DNA from 3 places in the Streptomyces sp. f51 genome. Region 3 is predicted to be linked to each of the others. Evidence: riboswitches for the same ligand, from Rfam matches in the RefSeq annotation. Region 3 holds a riboswitch; each other region holds the start of a gene.
The links. Region 3 has a riboswitch for cyclic di-AMP ahead of WJM95_RS19700 (NlpC/P60 family protein). Riboswitches for the same ligand answer to the same signal wherever they lie in the genome.

Region 1 (5,637 bases), 1.5 Mb from region 3:
CTGGCGGTTCGCGACCGAGGACGTGCGGATCGGCGGACAGGACATCGCGGCCGGCGACCCCGTGCTCGTGGTCCTCGCGGCGGCGGACCGTGACCCCGAACGCTTCGAGGATCCGGACACGCTCGATCTCTCACGACGTGACCTTCAGCACTTGGGCTACGGCCACGGCATCCACTACTGCCTGGGCGCGCCGCTCGCCAGGCTGGAGGGGCAGGCCGCGCTCGGAACGCTCCTCAGCCGGCTTCCCGACATCCAACTCGCCGGAGAATCGGCCGATTTGCGCTGGCGCGGAGGGCTCATTATGCGGGGATTGCGCACGCTTCCGGTGGAGTTCACCCCGGTCAAATAGGCCTTGATCGGCCCATCGCCGACCCTTCGTCACCCCTGCTGAAGTGATCCTTCCGCATACCGGAAAGAGCGCTCCCACGGCTACCGGAACATGACGGTCCATCAAATCTGTGATCTTCGCGTGATCTGTACTGCATCGACTTGTAACCAGCGATCGACTGCGGCTACGTTCACCCATCAACGCGGCACCCATGCTTCCGGATTGACGGGAGCCGCGCTGCTCCCCGCTGTCACGCGAAAGGCTTCCGCATGCTCTCCGGGAACGGCCGTCACCGTCGCCCTCGTCAGGCTCCCGCGCTCATCGTCGCCGCGGGGGTGACCGGATCGGCGATCGCCATCCCGCTGCTCGCCGCGGCGAGCGCGAGCGCCGCCGACGGAACCACCTGGGACCGGGTGGCGCAGTGCGAGAGCGGTGGCGCGTGGAGCGCCAACCAGGGCAACGGCTACTACGGCGGCCTTCAGCTCGACCAGGACAACTGGGAGGCGCACGGCGGCCTCGACTACGCCCCGACCGCCGACCAGGCCAGCCGCTCGCAGCAGATAGCCGTCGCCGAGAAGGTGCTCGCCGACCAGGGTCTCAAGGCGTGGCCGACCTGTGGTCCGCTCTCCGGGCTCAGCAAGGGCTCGGGCGAGATCAGCGTCGACACGGGCGTGGCCGGCGACTCGTCGGGCGGCGACGACTCCAGTTCCTATGTTTCCTCCGGTTTGTCGACTACGCCCAGTTCGTCCGCTTCGAGTGACGCGTCCGGTTCGGGCGGCTCCTCGGCCTCGGCCGACAGCACCCCGGCGCCCAGCGCCTCGCAGACCTCCGGCACCGCGGACGCGACGGCGGACAAGACCGACAAATCGGCTGATTCGTCCAAGTCGGTCCAGAAGAAAGCCTCTTCGAGCGCCTCCGCCACCCCGGGCAGCGGTACCGGACGGCACCGCGGCGAGGCCTCCGAGAACACGGCCGGCGACGCCGCCGACGGCTCCGCCGGACGGCACGCGGCGAGCGCCGGGAGCGACACCGCCGACGCCTCGTACGCCGCACAGGTCTTGGGCAGCATCTGGGACGGTTCCGACGACCTCGGCCTCGGTACCGACTGGGACAAGCTGGCCGCCGCCGACACGTCGGCCGCCGACAGTGGTCCCGGCCTCGTCGTCCCTGGTCGGAGCATTGCCGTCGTCGCCGAAACGGCCCAGCAGTAGCGGGAGTTCGCGTCACGGTTCGCTGCGGAATGTCCCATTTGGTGCAAGTGAGAGATGGGTCTCAGAAGCCCTGATCGTCTTTGAATTTCCGCCGATCGACTGCTTACGGTCGTGACCGCTCGCCACAGCGGGCCCCGACGGTCGCAACGCCGAATCCTGCCAACGGCCGTACGGGAACAGTCGTCGCGTCATGCGCCGTAGGCAGGAGCGGGGGACCCAAGGTAAGTGCCGGGCCCGGGAGTCGAGAGACGTCCGGGATCGGCTTGGGGTGAAGCCGCGTGCCGGATGTCCTGGAGACGGGATCCGAGGCACGTGGCCGGGCAACTCATTCGGCCCGAACCCGACAGCTCACCTCGCAGGCGTCGGTGAGGGGATCTCTCCATGCTGTTCTCCAGCAAGGGCAAGCACCGCCGCCCGAACAAGGCCACCCGCGTCGCCGCTCTCGCCGGTGTCACCGGTGTCGCCATCGCCGCCCCGCTGATGGCGGCCGGCAGCGCCTCCGCCGCCACCGCCTCCGAGTGGGACGCCGTCGCCCAGTGCGAGTCCGGCGGCAACTGGTCGATCAACACCGGCAACGGTTACTACGGCGGCCTTCAGTTCTCCTCCTCCACCTGGGCCGCGTACGGCGGCACCGCCTACGCCTCGAGCGCCGACCAGGCCTCGAAGTCGCAGCAGATCGCCATCGGCGAGAAGGTCCTGGCCGCGCAGGGCAAGGGCGCCTGGCCGACCTGCGGCACCGGTCTGTCGAGCACCCCGTACGGCGGCGGCTCGGCCCCGGCGGCCCCGTCCGCGCCCTCCTCGTCGAGCGCCTCGCAGAGCGCCCCCGCCACCCGTACGACGGAGCAGCCCGCCTCCCGTTCCGCGGAGCGCCCCGCCGCCCAGAAGACCGTCACCACGCCGACCGGCAAGAAGGTCAAGAAGGGTGACGGCGAGTACAAGGTCGTCAAGGGCGACACCCTGAGCTCGATCGCCGAGAAGAAGCACGTCAAGGGCGGCTGGCAGAAGCTGTTCAAGCTGAACAAGGACATCGTCGCCGACGCCGACGTCATCTACCCGGGCCAGCAGCTGCACCTCCACTGAGCAGTGCGGCACGCCGGCCGACCGGCCTCCTTCGGCGGAGGGAGGCCGTGGACCGGCGCCGCACCGCCCGCGCGAGCGAAAGCTCCCTCGTGAGGCCCCCGCACGGAGACCTCCGAGGTTCCCCGTCCCCACGGGCTCCCCGCTCCGGCGCGTGTTCCCCCGCACGCACCGGAGCGGGGTTTTTTATGTCTTTTTTTGTTCCGTTCAGGAACAATATGTACGCTCAGTTCCGCTCAAGGGGTGGTCGATCGCTGGCCGATCCCCGTGAGCCGGTTAGGCTCATCCCGCGGGGCTGCCAAGCTCCGCGTACCCGCGTCACATCCCATAAGGAGATGCTCGTGCCGTCCATCGACGTCGTCGTAGCCCGGGAAATCCTGGACTCCCGAGGCAACCCCACGGTCGAGGTCGAGGTCGGCCTCGACGACGGCAGCACGGGTCGTGCCGCCGTTCCGTCCGGCGCTTCCACCGGAGCGTTCGAGGCCATCGAGCTTCGCGACGGTGACCCCAACCGCTACCAGGGCAAGGGTGTCGAGAAGGCCGTCCTCGCCGTCATCGAGCAGATCGGCCCGGAGCTCGTCGGCTACGACGCCACCGAGCAGCGCCTGATCGACCAGGCGATGTTCGACCTCGACGCCACCGACAACAAGGGCTCGCTCGGCGCCAACGCCATCCTCGGCGTCTCGCTGGCCGTCGCGCACGCCGCCTCCGAGGCGTCCGACCTGCCGCTCTTCCGCTACCTGGGCGGCCCGAACGCGCACCTGCTGCCCGTTCCGATGATGAACATCCTGAACGGCGGCTCGCACGCCGACTCCAACGTGGACATCCAGGAGTTCATGATCGCCCCGATCGGCGCGGAGTCCTTCTCCGAGGCCCTGCGCTGGGGCGCCGAGGTCTACCACACCCTCAAGAAGGTGCTGAAGACCAAGGGCCTGTCCACCGGACTCGGCGACGAGGGCGGCTTCGCCCCGAACCTGGAGTCCAACCGCGCCGCCCTCGACCTCATCGTCGAGGCCATCAAGCAGGCCGGCTACGTCCCCGGCGAGCAGATCGCGCTCGCCCTCGACGTCGCCGCGTCCGAGTTCTACAAGGACGGCAAGTACGAGTTCGAGGGCAAGTCCCGCTCGGCCGCCGAGATGACCGAGTACTACGAGGAGCTCGTCTCCGCGTACCCGCTCGTCTCCATCGAGGACCCGCTGTACGAGGACGACTGGGCCGGCTGGAAGGTCATCACCGACAAGCTGGGCGACAAGGTCCAGATCGTCGGCGACGACCTCTTCGTCACCAACCCGGAGCGTCTGGCCCGCGGCATCGAGGAGGGCTCCGCCAACGCCCTGCTCGTCAAGGTCAACCAGATCGGTTCGCTGACCGAGACCCTGGACGCCGTCGAGCTGGCCCAGCGCAACGGCTTCAAGTGCATGATGTCCCACCGTTCCGGCGAGACCGAGGACGTCACCATCGCCGACCTCGCGGTCGCCGTGAACTGCGGTCAGATCAAGACCGGCGCCCCGGCCCGCTCGGACCGCGTCGCCAAGTACAACCAGCTGCTGCGCATCGAGGAGATCCTCGACGACGCCGCGGTGTACGCGGGCCGCTCGGCGTTCCCCCGCTTCAAGGGCTGAGCGAGCACGGCCTTCTAGGGCTGAGCCGCACGGCTCGTCCCGCGCCCTCCGTACGTCCCCGTACCCGGTCCCGTACCGTGTGCGGGGACGTACGCACGTGACGGGCCCCCACCGCGGGCCGGCAGCGGGGAGGCGGGACTCATGGCCGTGAAGGACCGGGACCGGTTCTCCACCTCGACCAGGCTGAAGCTGCTCGGCGAGCAGACGGCGGCCAGGGTCTACCGCTCCCAGACCAAGCGGCAGGCGCGCCGCTCCCGGCTCACCGGCCGGGCCGCGCTCCTCGCCATGGTCCTGTGCACCCTGATCGTCGCCCTCGCGTACCCGATGCGGCAGTACGTCTCCCAGCGGGCCCAGATCGGCGATCTGGAGCGGCAGCGGGAGCAAGCCAGGCAGCGGGTCGAGCAGCTGCGCGACCTCAAGGCGCGCTGGCAGGACGACGCGTACGCCGAGCAGCAGATCCGGCAGCGGCTGCACTATGTGATGCCGGGCGAGACCGGCTACGTCGTGATCGACCCGGACGCCGCGAAGCAGGCCCGCGCCCAACGGAGCACCGCCGACCGCCCCTGGTACACCAACGTCTGGGACGGCGTGGACAAATCCGACGCCGCAGACCGCTGACGACCATGAACTGACCAGAAAGACACGTGACTCACGGCATGGAAACGCCACCGCCCACCACCCCGCGCACCGAGCCCACCGACGCCGACGTCGAGGCCTTCAAGCAGCAGCTCGGCCGCCCGCCGCGCGGGCTGCGCGCGATCGTGCACCGCTGTCCCTGCGGCCAGCCGGACGTGGTGGAGACGGCGCCCCGCCTCCCCGACGGCACGCCGTTCCCGACCACGTACTACCTGACCTGCCCCCGGGCCGCGTCCGCGATCGGGACGCTGGAGGCCAACGGGGTCATGAAGGAGATGACCGAACGCCTGGCCACCGACCCCGAGCTGGCCGCCGCCTACCGCGCCGCGCACGAGGACTACATCGCGCGCCGTGACGCCATCGAGGTCCTGGAGGGCTTCCCGAGCGCGGGCGGCATGCCCGACCGGGTGAAGTGCCTGCACGTCCTGGTGGCCCACTCGCTGGCCGCAGGACCGGGCGTCAACCCGCTGGGCGACGAGGCCATCGCGATGCTGCCCGAGTGGTGGCGCAAGGGCGCCTGCGTCACCCAGGCCGGCGACACACCGAAGGCGGAGGGCTCCGCGGAGTCCGTGGAGGACGGCCGGTGACCCGGGTCGCCGCCGTCGACTGCGGTACGAACTCCATCCGCCTGCTGGTGGCCGACGTGGACCCGAGCACGGGCGAACTCGCCGACCTGGACCGGCGCATGACGATCGTGCGGCTGGGCCAGGGCGTCGACCGCACCGGGAGGCTCGCCCCCGAGGCGCTGGAGCGCACCTTCGCC
Region 2 (5,637 bases), 2.1 Mb from region 3:
GGCGGGTCTCGCGGTGCTCTCCGTGATGGAGAACGAGCAGATCGTCGCCAACGCGCGGATCACCGGAGAGCTGCTGAAGTCCCGGCTGGCGGCCCTGGTCGACCGGTACGAGCTGCTCAGCGAGGTGCGCGGGCGGGGGCTGATGATCGGCATCGAGTTCGGCCGGCCGGCCTCCCTCAAGCTGCGCAGCCGCTGGACCATGCTCCAGGCCGCGCGCAAGGGCCTGTTCGCGCAGATGGTCGTCGTGCCGCTGCTCCAGCGGCACCGCATCCTCACCCAGGTCTCCGGCGACCACCTGGAGGTGATCAAGCTGATCCCGCCGCTGGTGATCGACGAGAAGGACGTCGACCGGTTCGTGGAGGCCTTCACCGCCGTGATGGAGGACGCGCACAGCGGTGGCGGGCTGATGTGGGACTTCGGGAAGACGCTGGTCAAGCAGGCCGTGGCCAACCGCTGAGACCCGGCCGTTCCCGCGGGCCGCCACGGCGGCCGATGGGAACGGCCGGGCTCTTTTGCCTCTCAGGCAAGAAAATTGCCCCTGAGGTAATTATTTGGCTCAATGGTCCCATGAGCCCTGCCGATCCAGGGGCGGCCGACGAGCCGTCCGCCGAGCTGTACGCCGTGGCGCCCCGGCTGCGCGCCCTGCGCCGCGGCGTCTCGCTCACGCTGGAGGCCGCGGCCCGCGCCGCCGGCCTCTCGCCCGCCCATCTCTCCCGGCTGGAGACCGGGCAGCGCCAGCCCTCGCTGCCGATGCTGCTCACGCTCGCACGTGTCTACGGTACGACGGTCTCCGAGCTGCTGGGCGAGGCGGTCCCCGAACGTGACGCGGTCGTACGGGCCGCCGACATGGAGCCCGCCCCCGCCGGCGGCTGGACCTACTGGCAGGCGGGCTCCGCGGGCCGCGGCATGCAGGCGCTGCGCGTGCACGTCCCGTACGGCTCGCAGGGCGACATCGTGCGCGTCCACCCGGGCGAGGAGTGGCTGTACGTCCTCCAGGGGCGGCTCAGTCTGCGGCTCGGGGACACCGCGCACGTCCTGGCTCCGGGAGACAGCGCCCACTTCGACTCGCTGACCCCGCACCGCATCGCCGCCGCCGAGCGCGACGGCGCCGAGCTCCTCTTCGTACACACCCTGCTCCAGAGCCCCGTCGCCGCGCTGTGCCTGGGCGCGGCGGCGGGCCACCCCACCCCGGGAGAGACGTCATGACCGAACCCACGGAACCCCGCCGGTCCATGGAGGACAGGTTCCCGCGCGCCCTGTGGGTGCGGCTGATCATCTACGTCGCCGTCGGCCACCTGTTCGCGGCCTTCATCTACCTGCTCTTCACGCTCGGCGCGCAGAACCAGTAGCAGCCGGGCCCGGCGCGCGGCTCAGTCCAGGAGCCGCGCGCGCAGCCGCTCCCGCAGCTCGGGCGTGAGCCCCAGTCCCTGCTCCAGGTAGGCCTCGACGCCGCCCCAGGTCTCCTCGATCGTCTCGAACGCCGCTGTCAGGTACTCGGCGCGCGCGTCGAACAGCGGGCTGAGCAGTTCCATCACCTCGGGGGAGTAGGCGCCCGCCGAGGAATTGGTGCGGTGCACCTTGTACCGGCGGTGCGTGGCGTTCGACTCCAGGTAGTCGGCCACGATCGCCTCGCGCTCCACGCCGAGGGCCAGCAGGGTGACCGCGATCGACAGTCCGGCGCGGTCCTTGCCCGCCGCGCAGTGCATCAGCGCGGGCACGCTGTCGTCGGCCAGCGCGTGCAGCACCTGGGAGTGCTCCGCCGTGCGCTCCCTGATGATCGCGCGGTACGAGCCGATCATCCGGTTCGCGGCCCTGCCCTCGCCCAGGAGCCCGCGCAGCTGCTCGATGTCGCCGTCGCGGACCATCTTCCAGAACTCACTGCCGTCCGCCGGGTCGCTCAGCGGGAGGTTCACGTTCCGCACGCCCGGCAGTTCGACGTCCGGGCCCTCCAGCTTCTGGTCGGCCGCGTTGCGGAAGTCGAAGATCGTGTGCAGTCCCAGGGAGGAGAGGAACGCGGCGTCCTCCTCCGTAGCGTGCGCGAGGTGGCCGCTGCGGAACAGATGACCGTGGCGCACGCGCCGGCCGTCCACGGTGGGCAGTCCGCCCACGTCGCGGAAGTTGCGCACTCCGCCGAGCTCGGGCTCGGTCGACGGGATCTGCTGCGTCACGGGGCTCCTCCTGTTCGGCCTCCGGCGTCACCGGGCTGGACTCGGCGTCGCTCGTCGGCAGTTGTACCTGTTCGCGCTCTCGACGATACGACATGGGTTCCTCAGGCAATGAGTTATTTATTCGCGCGCATGTTCGAATCAATGGAGTTTCGGTTCTTCCTTTCCGGAGAGGGGGCCGAATGTGCTGGATATCCGCGCACGGTGCATCTGACCGTTCTGTCCGAATAAGAACCTTCGTGACAACTGGCCCTGGAATAGGGCGCACTGGGGCGAGTCGCGTGAGGAGCGTCATATTCGTGACGATGCGTTGCCGTCCCCTTTTCTCAACGCGCCCGCGTTTCCGGGCGGGTTGAGATGTCCGGAAGATCGTCATTCGACGGAGGGTGACGGTGAATTCCGCATGGATCAAGAAAGACGAGCGCACAGAAACCGGACTTAGTTGTCGACGCGCTCTCATGTCGCTTACGTTCTGCCTCAATCCGGACGGACGCCCAATCCTGCCGCCGCCCGGAATTCCGCACACTCACCCGTACACGGCAGGAGCGGGGGACCCACAGGTTCCGTGCCTGATCCGGTTCCCGGAACAGGCTAGGGGTACAGCCGCGCAGCAGCGCGGCCGGGCATCTCCAGCCCGCACCCGACAGCTCACCCCGCAGGCGCCGGAGAGGAAATCGCCATGCCCGCGAAGGGTAAGCACCGCCGTCCCAAGTCCCTGCGTTTCACCCGCACGATCGCCGCGGCCGGAACCGGCGGCGCCGCACTCGCGCTGCCTCTGATGGGAGCCACGGGAGCCCACGCCGCGACCCAGGCCACCGTCGCGCAGCACGTCGAGAAGGCCGCGACCGCCGCCCCCGCCGAGAAGGCCGCCACGGCCACGGCGAAGACGTACGCGGTGAAGTCCGGCGACTACCTCTCGAAGATCGCCGACGAGCAGAACGTCACCGGCGGCTGGAAGAAGATCTACGCCGACAACCGGTCCGCCATCGGCGGCGACCCGTCGCTGATCCACCCCGGTCTGAAGCTGTCGCTCGGCCACAGGGCCGCCGCCACACACACGGCCACGCACACGGCCACCACGGCGACGGCTCCGGCGAAGTCCCAGGCCACCCCCGCCGCCGACACGGCCGCGACCACCACCGCGTCCACCGGTGACTCCGCCGGCTACACCCTGCCGGTCGACAGCAGCACCATCGGCACCGGCTACAAGGTCGCGGGCAGCATGTGGTCCAGCGGCTACCACACCGGCGTGGACTTCGTGGTCCCGACCGGCACCACCATCAAGTCCGTCGCCGCGGGCACCGTCGTCTCCGCCGGCTGGGGCGGCGCCTACGGCAACCAGGTCGTCATCCAGCACGCCGACGGCAAGTACTCCCAGTACGCCCACATGTCGTCGCTGTCCGTCTCCGCGGGACAGACCGTGACGGAGGGCCAGCAGATCGGTCTCTCCGGCGCGACCGGCAACGTGACCGGACCGCACCTGCACTTCGAGATCCGCACCACGCCCGACTACGGCTCCGACGTCGACCCGGTGGCGTACCTGCGCTCGCACGGTGTCGCCGTGGGCTGACGCCCCCACTTCCTGCTCCTGACGGCAGGACCGACTCCGGAGGCCGGACCCCAGATCCCCTGGGTCCGGCCTCCGGTGTGTTCCACGGCGCCGGTTTGCGGGGCATCTTGGTGATCGCTGCTTGAACATCCCTGATGTGGGCCTTATTCCGGAGTTGACCAATGCTTGGCGAGTGGCTTATCTCACCGTCCGTCAACCCTTCCCTACGGTCGCGTAGCTCACATCGAAAGGTGAATCATGCTCGATGTGGCAGACGATTCGAAGGATGACAACAGATCAGTGATCGGGTCGTACGTGGCGGTGGGGGACAGCTTCACCGAGGGCGTCGGCGACCCTGGGCCCGACGGGGCGTTCGTCGGATGGGCGGACCGGTTCGCGGTACTTCTCGCGGACCGCAGGCCCGAAGGCGATTTCGACTACACCAATCTCGCGGTGCGCGGCAAACTGCTCGACCAGATCGTCGAGACCCAGCTCCAGCAGGCCAGGGAACTCGGCCCGGACCTGGTCTCGTTCTGCGCCGGCGGCAATGACATCCTCCGCCCCGGCACCGACCCCGACGAGGTCGCGGAGCGCTTCGAGCGCGCGGTCGCCGACCTCACCTCCGCCGTGGGCACCGTGATGGTGACCACCGGCTTCGACACCCGTGGTGTCCCCGTGCTCAAGCATCTGCGCGGCAAGATCGCCACGTACAACGGACATGTGCGGGCCATCGCGGACCGCTACGGCTGTCCCGTTCTCGACCTCTGGTCCCTGAAGACGATCCAGGACCGCAGGGCGTGGGACGGCGACCGGCTGCACCTCTCTCCCGAGGGGCACACCCGGGTGGCCCTCCGCGCCGGACAGGTCCTCGGTCTCGAGGTCCCGGCCGACCCGGACCAGCCCTGGCCGCCCCTCCCGCCGCGCGGCACGCTGGAGGTGCGCCGCGACAACATCCAGTGGGCCCGCGAGTACCTGGTCCCGTGGATCGGACGGCGACTGCGCGGTGAGTCCTCGGGCGACCACGTGTCGGCCAAGGGGCCGCTCTCACCGGACGACATCAAGCTGCGCATCGAGTCGGTGGCCTGAACCCGGTCCTTCCGGGCGGGAGAACCCGGCCCGCCCGGAACGGGCACCGACGGGGGTGACCCCTCAAGGGGGAGTGACGCTTGGCGGGACCCGGGCAGGACAGCGGCCCCGGGTCGGACACCGGCCCCGGGGTCGCGCACCGGCCCGGGGCGGTTCCGCGGACTGCGCGGCTAGCGCACCGCCGCCATCAACGCCGATCGTTCCAGGCCCAGTTCGCGGGCCAGGGCCTCGTCCACCCATTCCTGGGTCCGTGCCCGTGAGACCCCGCCGGAGTAAGCCGTCATCTGGACCGCGAGACCGTCCAGCAGCGCGGTGAGTCTGAGGGCCGCGCTCGCGGGGTCCGGGCAGCGGAACTCGCCGGCGGCCACGCCCTCCGCGATCACCTCGGTCATCGCGGCCTTCCACTGACGGTCGAGATCCCGGGTGACCTCGCGCAGCGCGGGCTCGCGCAGGGCGACGGCCCAGCCCTCGATCCACAGGCGCCAGCCCTTGGCCTGCCCGGTCGGGGCGTACCACCGCACGGCGGCCCGCAGGCGTCGCAGTGCCGTCGTACGGCGGCCGAGCAGCTTGCGCAGACGGGCGAGGTCGTCCTCGGCGGCATGGGTGAACGCGGCGGCGACCAGCTTCTCCTTGGTCGAGAAGTGGTACAGCACCAGCGCGTTGCTCACGCCCAGGGCCGAGGCCACGTCGGCGATGCGTACCGCCGCCACGCCCCGCGCCTCGATCTGTTCGACGGCGGCCCGCAGCAACTCCTCGCGCCGCTCCGCCACGCTCAACCGAACTCTCGCCACGCGGCAACCCTACACAGCCCCCACGCCGGAGGCCCCGACAGGAGTT
Region 3 (5,637 bases):
AGACGAGGAACACCTCGCCGGCCATACGGCGCCGCCAGTGCCGCAGGACGGCCAGGAGCAGGACCGGCCAGAGGACGGCCGACAGTGCGAGCAGGACCTCCGCGAGCCCCCGCCACCCCAGCACCGAGAACCGGGTGCCGAGCACGGTGGTCGCCGCGACCGCGTCGAGCCCCGCGGGCGTTCCGGCCCGTCGCGCCCACTGCTCCCGGTCGCCCAGCAGCCGGGCGAGGAAGTCCGAGGCGAGCCCGACCCAGGTGAGCGACGCGAGAACGAGCGCGATCCGGGAGAGGGTCTCGTGGCCGGTCAGATGCAGACCGATCGAGAGAATGCCGGTGGCCATGACGGCGGCCCCGGCGGCGGGTGCCCACCCCACCCACCAGGAGCGGAGCGGAATCATGTCCGTCATGTCCGGTGTGTCTGGCATGCGTCGATGCTAGGGACCCGCGGAGCGGTTGCGGGCGGGGCACGCTCGGGCGGGGGCGAAAACGCGGGGCGCGCGCGGGGACCGGTGAGCCCCGCGCGCGCCCCGCGATGCGGAGGTCCGGTCTACGCCGGGCGCACCACGCTGTGGATCGCCGACGTGCCGTCGTAGTAGATCGACTCCTCGCGGACGTACGCCCCCGGCTTCGGCGCGTGGATCATCATGCCGCCACCGATGTACAGGCCGACGTGGCTGATGTCGTCGTAGAAGAAGACGAGGTCGCCGGGCCGGGCGTCGGCGAGGGGGACCGTGGTGCCGGCGTTCACCTGGTCGTAGGTGACGCGCGGGAGGCTGACGCCCGCGGCCTTCCAGGCGGCCTGGGTCAGGCCCGAGCAGTCGTAGGAGTCGGGGCCGGTGGCGCCCCAGACGTACGGCTTGCCGATCTGGGCGCGGGCGAAGGCGAGCGCGTCGGCCGCCTTCGACGAGGAGCCCGTCGCCGTCGATCCCGTCGGCGACCCGGCCGTCGAGCCGGCGGCCGGGGTGCCCGTGCCGCTCGACGACGGCTGCGTCCGCTCGGCCTTGGCGGCGGCGGCCTGCTGCCGTGCCAGTTCCGCCGCCTTCGCCGCGGCCCGCTCCTGCTTCTTCCTCTCGATCGCCGCCAGCCGCGCCTTCTCCTCGGTGTTCAGCTTCGACAGGAGGTCGCGGGCCTCGGAGAGCTTCTGCTGCACCGCGGTCTTGGACGTCTTGAGCGCCTTCTGCGAGGCGGTCAGCGATTCGAGGTTCCGCGTGGCCTCCGCCCGCTTCCTGGTGGTGGCGGCCTGGTCGGTGATGTAGGCGTCGACGGCCGCCTTCTGGCGTTTCGTCAGACGGCTCATCAACTGGGTCTGGTCGAAGTAGTCCTGCGGGTTGTCCGCGAGCAGCAGGGTCGCCGTTCCGGGTGCGGCGGCCCCGGTCCTGTACTGCGCCGCCGCGAACGAACCCAGTTCCTCGCGCGCGGTGTTGAGCTTCTCGGTGCGCCGGGCGACGTCGTCGAGCAGGGTGTCGACGCGCTTGCGCTGCTCGGCGGTCTTCTCCCGGGTCGCGTTGTACTTGTTCGTGGCCGTCTCGGCCTGGTGGTAGAGGTCGTCGACCTTCTTCGAGACCGCTTCGATGCCGGGCCTCGGTTCGGCCGAGGGGGCCGCGGTGGCCGTCTGCGAGAGCAGGGCCACGGACGTGAGGGCCGCCGTGGCCAGGGCCGGGGTCCGTATGCCTGCGATGCGCGTACCCGTGGGACGCGCCTTGCGGTGTGACGCCAAGAGAGGCGACTCCTTCCGTCATCCGCCTGCCGAGTTAGCTGTCGGGTTCGGGCGGGTGGTTCCGGAAGGTTGCCCTACGGTCCGTGCCCCACAAGGCGGTTGGACCGATTCACCCCTTGGTCGGTGGGTCCCCGGCTCCGGCGGCCTCGCGGCGTACCGGATTCGGCGGAGGCCGCCCGGCCCGGCGATGTTCGCCGGTCGCGGTCGAGCGGCCTTGCGGCACGCTAGCCAACCGGTGTGGCCCGTGTGAAGGTTGATGGGCGATATGCCCGATACATTTTCGTGACCTGGGCCGCGCCCCGGGATCTGCGACGACGGAGTGCGGGCGTCCCCTGACTCCAAGTGTCCGGCCGGGCGCGTACGGTCATGGTGGCGCGCGTCACGACTTCCGGTGGAGTTCCCGAGGTGGCGGCGGGTTGTCAGTGGGGCGGCCTAGACTCGGAGAGCGATGAGCAGCCTCTTTGACGACAGCTTCCTGGCGGACCTCAAGCCCTCCGCGGCGCACGAGGACGAACACCCGCCGCCGCCCGAGGACGATCACGTACCGGAGCCGGTTCCGGACGATCTGTTCGGCGGGAAGTTCGACCTGCCGCCGACCCGTGACGCCTACTACCGCGACGGCGCGCCCAGGCCCGCCGTGGACCCGGCGGCCCTCCTGGACGGCCTGAACGAGAACCAGCGCGCGGCCGTGGTGCACTCCGGCTCCCCGCTGCTCATCGTGGCCGGCGCCGGCTCCGGCAAGACGCGCGTGCTCACGCACCGCATCGCCCACCTGCTCGGCGAGCGGAACGTCCACCCCGGCCAGATCCTCGCGATCACCTTCACGAACAAGGCCGCGGGCGAGATGAAGGAGCGCGTCGAGGCGCTCGTGGGCCCCCGCGCCAACGCGATGTGGGTGATGACCTTCCACAGCGCCTGCGTGCGCATCCTGCGCCGCGAGAGCAAGACGCTCGGCTTCACCTCGTCGTTCTCGATCTACGACGCCGCCGACTCCAAGCGTCTGATGGCGCTCGTCTGCCGTGATCTGGACCTCGACCCCAAGCGTTTCCCGCCGAAGTCCTTCAGCGCCAAGATCTCGAACCTGAAGAACGAGCTGATCGACGAGGAGGACTTCGCCGCCCAGGCCACCGACGGCTTCGAGAAGACCCTCGCCCAGGCCTACGCGATGTACCAGTCGAGGCTGCGCGAGGCCAACGCGCTCGACTTCGACGACCTGATCATGACCACGGTCAACCTCCTGCGCGCCTTCCCGGACGTGGCCGAGCACTACCGCCGCCGCTTCCGGCACGTCCTGGTCGACGAGTACCAGGACACCAACCACGCGCAGTACGCCCTCGTCCGCGAACTCGTGGGGACCTCCGAGCACCCCGTGGACGTACCGCCCAACGCGTACGACCTGCCTCCGGCCGAACTGTGCGTGGTGGGTGACGCGGACCAGTCGATCTACGCCTTCCGCGGCGCGACCATCCGCAACATCCTCCAGTTCGAGGAGGACTACCCGAACGCGACGACGATCCTCCTGGAGCAGAACTACCGCTCCACCCAGACGATCCTGTCCGCCGCCAACGCGGTCATCGAGCGCAACGAGTCCCGCCGCCCCAAGAACCTGTGGACCAACGCCGGCGCGGGCTCGAACATCACGGGGTACGTCGCGGACACCGAGCACGACGAGGCCCAGTTCGTCGCCGACGAGATAGACCGCCTCACCGACGCGGGCGAGGCGAGGGCCGGCGACGTCGCGGTCTTCTACCGCACGAACGCCCAGTCCCGTGTCTTCGAAGAGGTCTTCATCCGCGTCGGCCTGCCGTACAAGGTCGTCGGCGGTGTCCGCTTCTACGAGCGCAAGGAGGTCCGGGACGTCCTCGCCTACCTCAGGGTGCTGGCCAACCCCGAGGACTCCGTCCCGATGCGCCGCATCCTGAACGTGCCCAAGCGCGGCATCGGCGACCGCGCCGAGGCGATGATCGATGCCCTGTCGCAGCGCGAGAAGATCAGCTTCCCGCAGGCGCTGCGCCGCGTCGACGAGGCCTACGGCATGGCCGCGCGGTCCACCAACGCGGTCAAGCGGTTCAACACGCTCATGGAGGACCTCCGTACGATCGTCGAGTCGGGCGCGGGCCCGGCCACCGTCCTGGAGGCCGTCCTCGAACGCACCGGATATCTCGCCGAGTTGCAGGCCTCGACCGACCCGCAGGACGAGACCCGGATCGAGAACCTCCAGGAACTCGCCGCCGTGGCCCTGGAGTTCGAGCAGGAGACCGGCGAGGGCGAGACCCCGCCCGGACTCTCCGCGTTCCTGGAGCGGGTCGCGCTCGTCGCCGACTCGGACCAGATCCCGGACGAGGAGGACGGCAACGGCGTCATCACCCTGATGACCCTGCACACCGCCAAGGGCCTCGAATTCCCCGTGGTCTTCCTGACCGGCATGGAGGACGGCGTCTTCCCGCACATGCGCGCGCTCGGACAGGTCAAGGAGCTGGAGGAGGAGCGGCGCCTGGCGTACGTGGGCATCACCCGCGCCCGCGAGCGGCTCTACCTCACCCGGTCCTCGATGCGCAGCGCGTGGGGGCAGCCCTCGTACAACCCGCCCTCCCGCTTCCTGGAGGAGATCCCGGCGACCCATCTGGACTGGAAGCGCACGGGGGCGACCGCGCCCGTGCCCGCCGGTCCCGTCTCCGGTGTCGCCGCCTCCCTCTCGTCCTCGCGTGCGCGGTCCGCGGCCTCGGGTGCCTCCGGGTTCGCCACCCGCCGCGGCGTCACCGAGAAGCCGGTGGTCTCGCTGGCCGTCGGGGACCGGGTCACGCACGACCAGTTCGGTCTCGGCACCGTCGTCGGGGTGAAGGGGACGGGCGCGAACGCGGAGGCGACGGTCGACTTCGGAGAGCCCAAGCCGAAGCGGCTGCTGCTGCGGTACGCGCCGGTGGAGAAGCTGTAGTCCGCGCGAGCGGGCGCGGGATCCGATCGCGGAATCCCCGGCCGTCCGACGACGGCCGGGGGCGCGCGGTCACGCGCCGGCCGGGCGGTCGCCGACTCCCCTGACGGGGGCGGCTGTTACGTGGGGTCCAGGCCGTGGCTGCGCAGCCACGGCAGCGGGTCGATCGCCGCGCCGCCCGCCGGGCGGACCTCGAAGTGCAGGTGCGGGCCGGTCGAGTTGCCGGAGTTCCCGGAGAAGGCGATCTGGTCGCCGGCCCTGACGGTGGTGCCGGAGGGGACCTTGTACGACGAGAGGTGGCAGTACCACGTCTCGGTGCCGTCCATCGCGGTCAGGATCAGCATGTTGCCGTAGGCGCTGTTCCACTGCGTCCGCACGGTGCCGTCGGTCGCGGCCATCACCGGCGTGCCGTAGGAGACGGGGAAGTCGATGCCCGTGTGCACGGACATCCAGTTGACGCCGGCCTGGCCGAAGTAGGCGCTCAGGCCCCGCTGCGTCACGGGAAGGACGAACTTCGGACGCAGCCGCTCCTTGCGGGCCGCCTCCTCCGCCGCCTTCTTCTTCTCCGTCGCCTGCTGGGCCTTGAGGTCGATGCGTTCCTGGGTGCGGCTGGCCCGGTCGGCGAAGTCGTCCGCGCCGGCGGACAGGCTCCGGAGCTGTGAGTCCAGCTTGACGTTGGCGGCCGACGGCTTCACCGAGGTCGCGTCGGAGGCACTGACCGTCGTGTCCTTCGCGTCGCTTCCGCCGAGGCCGCCGACGCCGCCCACGGAGGCGGCGGCGATCCCCGCGACACCCATCACACAGGCCGAGGGCACCGCGACGGTCAGCAGGGCGGAACGCTTCGCGGGACTGCGGCGCCGGGAGCGGGAAGCGGCGCGGCTCGCGGGATGCCGGACCGGGGTGATCTCCTCCTGGTCCTCCAGCAGGGGCCGCTCGCGCCCCTCGTCGTACGGGTCGTGTCCGTCGCCGTGCCCGTCGTCGGCGCCGTC

Region 1: linked by a shared signal. The riboswitch ahead of WJM95_RS13000 (transglycosylase family protein) and the one ahead of WJM95_RS19700 (NlpC/P60 family protein) in region 3 are both predicted to bind cyclic di-AMP.
Region 2: linked by a shared signal. The riboswitch ahead of WJM95_RS28365 (LysM peptidoglycan-binding domain-containing M23 family metallopeptidase) and the one ahead of WJM95_RS19700 (NlpC/P60 family protein) in region 3 are both predicted to bind cyclic di-AMP.

The regions. Positions count from the first base shown of each region.
Region 1 is NZ_CP149798.1:2,972,297-2,977,933, reverse strand. It holds gene WJM95_RS13010 (cytochrome P450) at 1-349, shown strand, start outside; gene WJM95_RS13005 (transglycosylase family protein) at 598-1,539, shown strand; cyclic di-AMP (ydaO/yuaA leader) riboswitch at 1,723-1,916, shown strand; gene WJM95_RS13000 (transglycosylase family protein) at 1,921-2,619, shown strand; gene eno (phosphopyruvate hydratase) at 2,952-4,238, shown strand; gene WJM95_RS12990 (septum formation initiator family protein) at 4,380-4,856, shown strand; gene WJM95_RS12985 (DUF501 domain-containing protein) at 4,895-5,461, shown strand; gene WJM95_RS12980 (Ppx/GppA phosphatase family protein) at 5,458-5,637, shown strand, end outside.
Region 2 is NZ_CP149798.1:6,546,814-6,552,450, forward strand. It holds gene WJM95_RS28345 (aspartate aminotransferase family protein) at 1-457, shown strand, start outside; gene WJM95_RS28350 (XRE family transcriptional regulator) at 568-1,206, shown strand; gene WJM95_RS28355 (DUF6126 family protein) at 1,203-1,349, shown strand; gene WJM95_RS28360 (tyrosine-protein phosphatase) at 1,371-2,168, opposite strand; cyclic di-AMP (ydaO/yuaA leader) riboswitch at 2,683-2,840, shown strand; gene WJM95_RS28365 (LysM peptidoglycan-binding domain-containing M23 family metallopeptidase) at 2,845-3,735, shown strand; gene WJM95_RS28370 (SGNH/GDSL hydrolase family protein) at 4,015-4,800, shown strand; gene WJM95_RS28375 (TetR family transcriptional regulator C-terminal domain-containing protein) at 4,971-5,591, opposite strand.
Region 3 is NZ_CP149798.1:4,486,632-4,492,268, forward strand. It holds gene WJM95_RS19695 (tellurite resistance/C4-dicarboxylate transporter family protein) at 1-424, opposite strand, end outside; gene WJM95_RS19700 (NlpC/P60 family protein) at 547-1,716, opposite strand; cyclic di-AMP (ydaO/yuaA leader) riboswitch at 1,724-1,894, opposite strand; gene pcrA (DNA helicase PcrA) at 2,165-4,651, shown strand; gene WJM95_RS19710 (peptidoglycan DD-metalloendopeptidase family protein) at 4,768-5,637, opposite strand, start outside.